Regions from separate parts of the Telluria sp. LT2P80 genome, predicted to be linked through region 1. Evidence: predicted binding sites of a transcription regulator. Region 1 holds the regulator's gene; each other region holds the start of a gene.
What was found. Region 1 encodes HrcA, which represses chaperone genes, less so after heat shock. Its sites were predicted from a motif close to TTAGCACTCNNNNNNNNNGAGTGCTAA; they were not measured.
Positions count from the first base shown of each region.

Region 2: groES (co-chaperone GroES) is a predicted target of HrcA. The motif match lies at 1,789-1,815, and genes of this name have one in related genera.
Region 3: rpoH (RNA polymerase sigma factor RpoH) is a predicted target of HrcA. The motif match lies at 1,735-1,761, and genes of this name have one in related genera.

Region 1 covers NZ_JCASIO010000007.1:228,257-231,530, reverse strand. Annotated here, with positions in the region: gene AC56LW_RS18480 (HAD family hydrolase) at 13-774, shown strand; gene hrcA (heat-inducible transcriptional repressor HrcA) at 866-1,882, shown strand; gene fur (ferric iron uptake transcriptional regulator) at 1,973-2,404, opposite strand; gene AC56LW_RS18465 (outer membrane protein assembly factor BamE) at 2,480-3,091, shown strand; gene dapB (4-hydroxy-tetrahydrodipicolinate reductase) at 3,100-3,274, shown strand, end outside.
Region 2 covers NZ_JCASIO010000001.1:1,072,721-1,075,994, reverse strand. Annotated here, with positions in the region: gene groL (chaperonin GroEL) at 1-1,369, opposite strand, end outside; gene groES (co-chaperone GroES) at 1,409-1,699, opposite strand; gene AC56LW_RS04795 (hypothetical protein) at 2,064-2,378, shown strand; gene AC56LW_RS04790 (cell division protein ZapA) at 2,375-2,686, shown strand; RNA gene ssrS (6S RNA) at 2,733-2,914, shown strand; gene AC56LW_RS04780 (EVE domain-containing protein) at 3,014-3,274, shown strand, end outside.
Region 3 covers NZ_JCASIO010000002.1:129,549-132,822, forward strand. Annotated here, with positions in the region: gene yghU (glutathione-dependent disulfide-bond oxidoreductase) at 1-423, opposite strand, end outside; gene rpoH (RNA polymerase sigma factor RpoH) at 711-1,601, opposite strand; gene ftsX (permease-like cell division protein FtsX) at 2,187-3,107, opposite strand; gene AC56LW_RS06970 (cell division ATP-binding protein FtsE) at 3,104-3,274, opposite strand, start outside.

The sequences.
Region 1 (3,274 bases):
CCCTGGAAGCCGATGACCCGCCATCCCTGGCCCAAAGCCGTACTGTTTGACCTCGACGATACCCTGTGGCCGATCGCGCCCGTGATCCGGGCTGCCGAAACCATTCTGTATACGTGGTTGCAGCAACATGCGCCGCGCGTGGCCGGGCGGTTCACGATCGACAGCCTGCGCCAGGCGCGCCTGGAATTGCTGGCCCGCGAGCCCCGGTACGGGATCGACCTGAGCGCGCTGCGCCACGCCGGCCTGGTCGCCGCGTTCGAGCAGGCGGGCGAAGACGTGGCCCGGGTGCAGGAGGCCATGGTGGTCTTCGTTGCCGCGCGCAATGCCGTGACGCTGTATGACGATGTGGCGCCGGGCCTCGCGCGGCTCCGGCAGCGCGCGCTGCTGGGCTCGGTCACGAACGGCGTGGCCGACCTGGTCACCATCGGCCTGGCGGACCAGTTCCAGGCATCCGTGGCGGCGCGCGACTTTGGCGCCGCCAAGCCGGATCCGGGGATTTTCCTGGCAGGCTGCGCTGCGCTGGGCGTGCTGCCGGCCGATACCCTGTATGTGGGCGATGATCTGCTGCTCGACGTCCAGGGCGCCCAGCAGGCGGGCCTGCGCGCCGCCTGGATGAACCGCAGCGGCAAGATCAACGAGCTGGCCGACCAGGTGCAGCCCGATGTCGAGGTAGACAGCATCGATGCGCTGCTCGACTGGCTCGATGCGGCGCATGAGCTGCCGCAGGAGCCGCCACACGAGTTGCCACACGGATCCGCACCGATGCGCGTATAACACTGGGACGGACCGCAGGCCTTGCGCTGCCGTGCCGCGCCCCAATTTGATTATTATCCCAGCACCACAGAAAAAGACGCTTCCCGGAACCATGCAACTCGATCACCGTGCCCAAACCCTGCTCAAAGCGCTTGTCGAACGCTATATCGCCGACGGCCAGCCGGTCGGCTCGCGCGCGCTGTCCAAGCTGTCGGGCCTGGAATTGTCGCCCGCGACGATCCGCAACATCATGGCCGACCTCGAGGACATGGGCTTCGTCGCCAGTCCCCACACCTCGGCGGGCCGGATTCCAACACCGCGCGGCTACCGCGTGTTTGTCGATACCCTGTTGACCGTCAAGCAACTCGATGAAACGACGGTTGGCGCCGAGCGCATGCGCCTGCCGCTGCAGCATCCGCAAAAGCTGATCGCCAACGCAGCCCAGATGCTCTCGTCGCTGTCGCAGTTTGCCGGCGTCGTGCAAAGTCCGCGCCGCGAATCGGTGTTCCAGCAGATCGAATTCTTGCGCCTGTCTGAAAAGCGCATCCTGCTCGTGATCGTCGACCCCCGTGGCGATGTGCAGAACCGCCTGCTCCTGACCGATGTCGACTACACGCCAAGCCAATTGTCGCAGTCGGCCAATTACCTGAACCAGAACTTTGCCGGCCAGTCGTTCGACGGCGTGCGCCAACGCCTCAGTGGCGAACTGCGCCAGCTGAGCGACGACATGGGGCGCCTGATGCATGCGGCGGTCGAGGCGGGCAGCGAGGCCATGGCCGAGAGCGACGACGTGGTCATTTCCGGCGAGCGCAACCTGCTGTCGGTGACCGACCTGTCGTCGAATATGAGTTCGCTGCGCCAGATGTTCGAGATGTTCGAGCAAAAGACCGGCCTGATGCAGTTGCTCGACATGTCGAGCAAGGCCGGCGGTGTGCAGATCTTCATCGGCGGCGAATCGAACCTGGTGCCGATGGACGAGATGAGCGTGGTCACTGCACCGTACGCCGTCGATGGCCGGATCGTCGGCACCCTGGGCGTCATCGGTCCCACGCGGATGGCGTACGAGCGGGTGATTCCCATCGTGGACATCACCGCCAAGCTGCTGTCGAACGCACTCAGCCAGCCTTAACAGTTTTTTACTCTTGCCAAGACGCAAAAAGGGCGCACGGGAAAATCCGGTGCGCCCTTTTGCCGTGCAGCCTTGCCGGCCGCGGATAACTTAGCTTGCCTTGCGCGCCGCCTGGCACTGCGGGCAGCTACCGTAGATCGCCAGCGCGTGGTCGACGATCGTGTAGCCGTGGGTTTCGGCGATCATTTTCTGGCGCTGCTCGATTTCGTCGTCGTAGAATTCTTCGACCCGGCCGCAGGTGACGCAGACGAGGTGATCGTGGTGCGAGCCGGCGTTGAGTTCGTAGATGGCCTTGCCGGTTTCAAAGTGGTTGCGGTTGAGCAAGCCGGCCTGCTCGAATTGCGTCAGAACGCGGTAGACGGTAGCCAGACCGACGTCCATGTTTTCAGCCAACAGGATCTTGTAGACATCTTCGGCGGTGAGGTGACGCACGGCGCTGTTCTGGAAGATTTCCAGGATTTTCAGGCGCGGGAGCGTGGCCTTCAGGCCGCTTGCCTTCAGGTCGGTCGGATTGTTACTCATGTTTGTTACTCGCATATTGGCGGAGTGCTTTATGATATAGCGTTTTGAAAGCTCCCGCTCGATTTGAGGTTACCTATGCGCGTCAAACAAGCCGTATCCCATCGATTTTCCGCCAAGGCGGTGCTGGCGGCAGGGCTCGTCTGCACGCTGACGCTGTCCGGCTGCGCGTCCTGGCGCAACCAGACCCGTCCGGCGCCACCGGTGGCAACGGACTCGGCGGCCACCGCGGCCGACGCCGACAAATCGGCCGCCATCGCCAATGCCGGCGCGCAGACCGTGCAGGCTTCGCGTCTGCAAAAGTTCCTGTGGATCTTCTCGCCTTATCGCCCGGACATCCAGCAGGGCAACTTCGTCTCGCAAGAGATGCTGAACCAGCTGAAAGCCGGCCAGACGCGCGATCAGGTGCGTTTCCTGCTCGGTTCGCCTTTGCTGCTCGATGCGTTCCATGCTGACCGCTGGGATTACCCGTTCTACCTGGCCCGCGGCAATGGCGAACTGACCACCAGCCGCGTCACCGTGTTCTTCAAGGATGACGTGGTCGAGCGCTTCGAAGGCGGCAACCTGCCAAGCGAGCGCGATTACATTGACCGTATCGCCGGCCCCGCCAAGGTGCCGAGCAAGAAAGAAAAGCCGGAAAGCCGTCCGGTCGCACCGATCACGGTGACTGCCCCGGCAACCCAGCAGTAAGGATTGCCATGACGATGTTGAATATCGCCGTAGCCGGCGCCAGCGGCCGCATGGGCCGCATGCTGATCGAAGCCATCCAGTACGCACCCGACGCGCGCCTGGCCGGCGCCCTCGACATGCCCGGTTCGCCGTTCATCGGCCAGGATGCCGGCGCCTTCGGGGGTTTCCTCACTGGCGTGATGA
Region 2 (3,274 bases), on a different contig from region 1:
CGTTCTGGACGATCATGCGCAGTGGCTCTTCCATTGCGCGCAGGACGATCTTGATACCAGCGTCCTGGTCAGGGTTGTCGCCCTTGACGGTGATGTTGGCACGAGCGCGCAGCAGGGCCACGCCGCCGCCGGCAACGATGCCTTCTTCCACGGCAGCGCGGGTAGCGTGCAGTGCATCTTCGACGCGTGCTTTCTTTTCTTTCATCTCGACTTCGGTAGCTGCACCGACGCGGATCACGGCAACACCGCCGGCCAGCTTGGCCACGCGCTCTTGCAGTTTTTCGCGGTCGTAGTCCGAGGTTGCTTCTTCGATCTGGGCGCGGATCATCTTGACGCGGCCTTCGATCGATTCAGCCTGGCCGGCGCCGTCGATGATGATGGTGTTTTCCTTGCCGACTTCGATGCGCTTGGCCTGGCCCAGCTCTTCGAGCGTGACCTTTTCGAGCGTCAGGCCGACTTCTTCAGCGATGACCTGGCCGCCGGTCAGGACAGCGATGTCTTCCAGCATGGCCTTGCGACGGTCGCCAAAGCCTGGGGCCTTGACAGCGACGGTCTTCAGGATGCCGCGGATGTTGTTGACGACCAGGGTCGCCAGCGCTTCGCCGTCGATGTCTTCGGCGACGATGACCAGTGGACGGCCAGCTTTCGCGACTTGTTCCAGTACCGGCAGCAGGTCACGGATGTTCGAGATTTTCTTGTCGCACAGCAGGACGAATGGGTTTTCGTGCACAGCGACTTGCTTGTCCGGGTTGTTGATGAAGTACGGCGACAGGTAACCGCGGTCGAACTGCATGCCTTCCACGATGTCCAGCTCGTCGTTCAGCGACTTGCCGTCTTCCACGGTGATGACGCCTTCCTTGCCCACTTTTTCCATCGCTTCAGCGATGCGCTCACCGATCGAGGTTTCCGAGTTGGCCGAAATGGCGCCGACTTGTGCGATCTCTTTGGTGGTAGTGGTTGGCTTGGCGATCTTGCGCAGTTCTTCGACGGTGGCAGCAACTGCCTTGTCGATGCCGCGCTTCAGGTCCATCGGGTTCATGCCGGCGGCAACGAACTTCATGCCTTCGCGAACGATGGCTTGTGCCAGCACGGTCGCGGTGGTGGTGCCGTCACCGGCGTTGTCGCTGGTCTTGGAAGCAACTTCCTTGACCATCTGTGCGCCCATGTTCTGCAGCTTGTCTTTCAGTTCGATTTCTTTGGCGACCGAGACACCATCCTTGGTGACGGTCGGCGCGCCGAACGAGCGCTCGAGCACGACGTTACGGCCTTTCGGGCCCAGGGTGACTTTGACTGCATTGGCGAGGATGTTGACGCCTTCGACCATCTTGGCGCGCGCTGCGTCGCCGAATACTACTTCTTTAGCTGCCATTTGTTATTTCTCCGAAATGTTCGTGAGTGGGGTCAGAAATTACAGTGCGACGATCGCGAGGATTTCTTCTTCGCGCAGCACCAGCAGTTCCTGGCCATCGATCTTGACGGTCTGAGCGCCATACTTGGAGAACAGCACGCGATCGCCGACTTTCACTTCCAGAGGGCGGAGCTGGCCGTTATCTTGCACTTTACCGTTACCAACGGCGAGAACTTCGCCTTGGTCCGGCTTCTCTGCCGCGGCATCAGGGATGATCAGGCCGGACGCAGTTTTGGTTTCCTGGTCGAGACGCTTCACGATTACGCGATCGTGCAGAGGGCGAAGGTTCATGCAAAACTCCTTAATATTCAATGGATTAACTGGCGTTTTTGACGCCGTCGCAGCAATTTCATGATGCTGCGCCGGTCTGCAAAGAGTTGTTAGCACTCTCAGCTAACGAGTGCTAATTATAGGGACGATAACCTGCCTTTTCAAGGCGCATGATGGCGAAAACATTTTAAACACTTGATATAGCGCAATCATGACATTGGCATATGCGCAATGTTTGCCAGCGTTTGTCCGCCGCACATGGCACGACGGGAGGGCGGCAGCGTACACCGCCAGCCACATCGACGCCGCACGCCAGCGTGCTATTACTGCCGCACGGCAATGGGCACCGGTTGACGGAAAAAGCAACTCGATCCTATAGTGTCGGATGATTTCCGAATTCCAAGACCTCTCAGACAAAATCGACCGGCTTGCGCAACTGACCCAGTCATTGCGCGCCGAGAATTACCTGCTCCGCCAGGCCAATACCTTGCTCAGCACCGAGAACCTCGCGTTCAAGGAGCGCCTGATCGAGGCGCAGCGCCGCGTCGAAGCATTGCTCGACGAATTGCCGAAGCCGCCGGACGCATCGGACGAGGCCGACGAATCTGCCGCGGACGAACCAGCCGACGAAGCGCCGCCCGATCCCAATGCGCCGATCCCGCCGCATCTCGCCCACGCTCGTCGTCAGGGGGCGCTATGATCCATCTCGACGTCCATATCATGGGCCAGTCCTATCGCCTCGCGTGCCGCGACGGCGAACAGCGCACGCTGCGTGAAGCGGTGAGCTACCTCGATGGCAAGATGTGCCAGCTGCGCGATTCCGGCAAGGTCAAGGGCACCGACCGCATCGCCGTGATGGCGGCGCTGAGCGTGGCCGCCGAATTCCTGTCGGTGAAATCGCCGCAGGGGCCGCTGTCGGACATGTCGATCCTCGAGGTCAAGCAAAAACTCGAGTCGATGCACACGGTCCTCGACCGGGTATTGGCGGGCCAGGAAAATCTGTCCTGAAAGGCCGAATCCGTTTGACAGGGCTGGTCAAAGGAGTAAACTCTCTTCTGCCCTGCGGTGTTCGAGATTTGCCATATATTCCTTGAACCATTCTTACGCATAGGTCGTGGAACAAGTTCGATGGGTGTGAGCGTCGCTAGTCCGACGAACCCGAAATTGATCTGACCGTGACCGCCTTGAACCGTTGTGGTTCAGGATGCCGGCAAAAACGGCACAGGCGGGGACTAAACATACAAGCGGTTGCGCACTCGGTACGCAGCCGCTTTTTTTATGTGCGCATTCACTGATGCATCCGGTGCATCGTGTGCTGGCAGGGAGAACAGCGCGATGCGCTACTGGTTGATGAAATCCGAGCCCGATGAAGTCAGTTTCGACGACGTCCTCGCCGCCCCCGGCGCCACCGTGGCCTGGTTTGGCGTACGCAACTACCAGGCGCGCAACTTCATGCGCGATGCCATGGCTGTCGGCGACGGCGTGCTGTTCTACCACTCGGGCGGCAAGCTGCCCGGCGTGGCCGGCATCGCCGAAATCGTCAGCGGCCCGTACCCGGACGCCTCCCAGTTCGACGCCGCCAGCCATTACCACGAC
Region 3 (3,274 bases), on a different contig from region 1:
GCGCGCCACGCCATCTTTCGGCAGGAACGCGCCGAACTTCTCGGCCAGGTACACGAGGATCGCACCCGATTCGAACACACGCACGGGCTCGGCGCCACTGCGGTCGACCAGAGCAGGAATCTTCGAATTCGGGTTGGCGTCGACAAAGCCGCTCGAGAACTGCATGCCTTCGTTAATGCGGATCAGCCAGGCATCGTACTCGGCACCGGCATGGCCGGCGGCCAGCAGTTCTTCGAGCATGATCGAGACCTTCACGCCATTGGGCGTGGCCAGCGAATACAGTTGCAGCGGATGCTCGCCCACCGGCAGCGCCTGGTCGTGCGTCGGTCCTGCGACCGGGCGATTGATATTGGCAAAGGCGCCGCCCGGGGTGGCGGGCGGGGTCCAGACGGCTGGTGGGACATACGGCGTTGAATCAGGCATGGCTTTTCCTTGAGCTGACGTGTCAGAAGAACCATTCTAGCCAATGGGCGGCAAACGTGTCGGCGGCGGCTACACGTGTTCAAGTTACCCCGGTCTTGTGGCGGCCACGTTTTGTTGAACGCGTGGACGGGAAACCCGTCCACCCTACAGAAAAAATACCGTAGGGTGGGCGGCTATGCCGCCCACGCGTTCAACGCAACAAAAATCTGCCGAGGCGACGTCGGAGAAAGCAAAGCCGCATAAGAAAAAACCCCGCCGAAGCGGGGTTTGGGAGATGGCAGGGCGGCTCAGACAAACGCCGTCAGCGCACCCTTCATCTTTTTGAGTGCAGCCGACTCGATCTGGCGAATACGCTCGGCCGACACGCTGAATTCTTCCGCCAGCGTGTGCAGCGTGGCGCCCGAACCGTCGTCGTTGGCCAGCCAGCGCGCTTCGATGATGCGGCGCGAACGCGGGTCCAGCTTGCCGAGCGCCGATTCCAGGCCTTCGGACTGCAGGCGCGTGACCTGCTGCGCTTCGATGACCTTGGTCGGCTCCTGCTGCTCCGACGACAGGTAGGCGATCGGCGAGAACTTGTCGTCTTCATCGTCGGTTGGCGACTCGAGCGCGATATCGCGACCCGACAGACGGGTTTCCATCTCGATCACTTCTTCGCGCTTCACGCCCAGCAGCTTGGCCAGATCATCGACCTGACCCGGCGACATCGCATCCAGGCCGGTCTTGTTGCTGCGCAGGTTGAAGAACAGCTTGCGCTGCGCCTTCGTCGTTGCGACTTTGACCAGACGCCAGTTTTTGAGAATGTACTCATGCATCTCGGCCTTGATCCAGTGCATCGCGTACGACACCAGGCGCACGCCCTGGTTCGGGTCGAAACGCTTGACTGCCTTCATCAGGCCGATATTGCCTTCCTGGATCAGGTCGGCGTGTGGCAGGCCGTAGCCCAGATAGCCACGCGCGATCGACACCACCAGGCGCAGGTGCGACAACACCATCTTTTGCGCTGCGTCGAGATCGTTATCGTCGCGCAGCCGCTTTGCCAGCGACATCTCTTCTTCGTGCGTCAGCATTGGCAGGCGGTTCACTGCCGAAATGTACGCATCGATATTGCCGAGATTGCCGGTGAAACCTAGTCCCAGAGCACGATTGCCGGTCGGGACCAATGCGGATTGTGCGGACATGTTTATTTCCCTTTTAATAATCTTGCTGCATCCTGACAGGCCTCGGCCTCATGCCGGTGACGCCATCCTGAAGCGAATATCGCTTCGTCATGCGGATACTTTTGCTTGAAATTTGATTGCCTTGGACCATATATTAGCACTCCCCCAGAGAGAGTGCCAGAACGTGGCCGGAACTTAAGACTGTCCAAAGTATTGCCTATAGGAATTAAATCCACAGGCAAACTTACTGTAGAACAGCACTTGAATATTCGTTTGATTCAGCTCAAAACTGAGCCGATAAACACTGGAAATCGCGTACAGGTTCAGAGTAAGGCGCAACAGGCAAGCTTTCTGTTGAATAGCGCACGTACGACTGGGGAGGCCTGTAGGAGTTCTACGCAAGACAGCGTAGGGAAGTGCGACGTGACCGTAGGAGTATGTGCGCACTGCGGCGCATTCCGACAGCCAGGTAATTGGGGAGGCAGCACAACAGCCGCCTCGCCCTGCTCTGGAAGTGGTGGCACTTCCGGCATTTTCAACACCCTGAATCAATCTTTTTTATTCAGCAATATTGTAGGAGTGCCGCTGCCGGCACCCCTGTGCCCGTCAGCGTCCCCGCGCCAGGTGACGCCGTACCGACAGCATGGCGCCGATCAGGCCCAGTCCGGCACTGACGGCCAGCAAGCCGGTAATTTCCAGCCCGCCCAGCGGCGCCAACTGGAATTGCGAACCGTACAGCCGTGCAAATTCAGCGATGGCGCCATTCAGCGGGTGCAAGGCCAATGCGACCACGCCAAGGGCTACGCCGCCGGCGCACAGGCCGAGCAGGGCGCCCGTGTAGAAGAATGGGCGGTGAATGAAGTCATTGGTCGCGCCGAGCAGTTGCGAGACAGAGATTTCTTCTTTCTGCGTCAGCACCTGCAGGCGGATGGTGTTGAATACCACAGCGATGACGACGATGCCGAGCGTACCGGCCAGCAGCAAGAGGGCCAGGCGCAGGATGCCGAGCAGCGCGGCCAGGCGCTTGACCCAGGCCGAGTCGACCTGCACCGTCTCGACGCCCGGCAGTGCCCGCAGGCGCTCGGTGATGGCGTCGACCTGCGCGGCGGCGCCGGCACTGGCAAAGCCGCCCAGCTTCATCACGTAACTGTCCGGCAGCGGGTTCTCGCCCAGCGTTTCCAGCACGCCGCCCAGGCTGCTGCGTGCCTTGAGCGATTCCAGGGCTTCCTCGCGCGGCACGAACATAACTTCGCCCTTGCCCTGCGCGACGATCTGGCGAATCTGCGGCAGCAAGGCCTGTGCATCGGGCCGGCTGACATCCTCGCGCATGAACAGGCTGATTTCGGGGTCGACCGACAATTGCTCGGACAGCGGCCGTACATTGTCGAGCAGGGTCAGGCCGGCGAACGGCAGCGTGAGCGCCAGCGCTACGACGAGCACGTTGAACAGGAAGCTGCCGGGCGACTTGCGCACGGTCGACAGCGCGGCCACCAGGGCGAAGCGGTGCTGGCGCAACCACGGGCTCATGCTGCACCTCCGACCAGTTGGCCATTTTCCAGGCGGATGACGCGCTCGGCGCGCTCCAGCACGTAATCGTCGTGGGTCGAGATGACGCACGTGACGCCCACCGCATGGAACGAGCGCAGCGCATCGAGCACCTTGTCGGCCGCGACGCGGTCGAGGTTGGCCGTGGG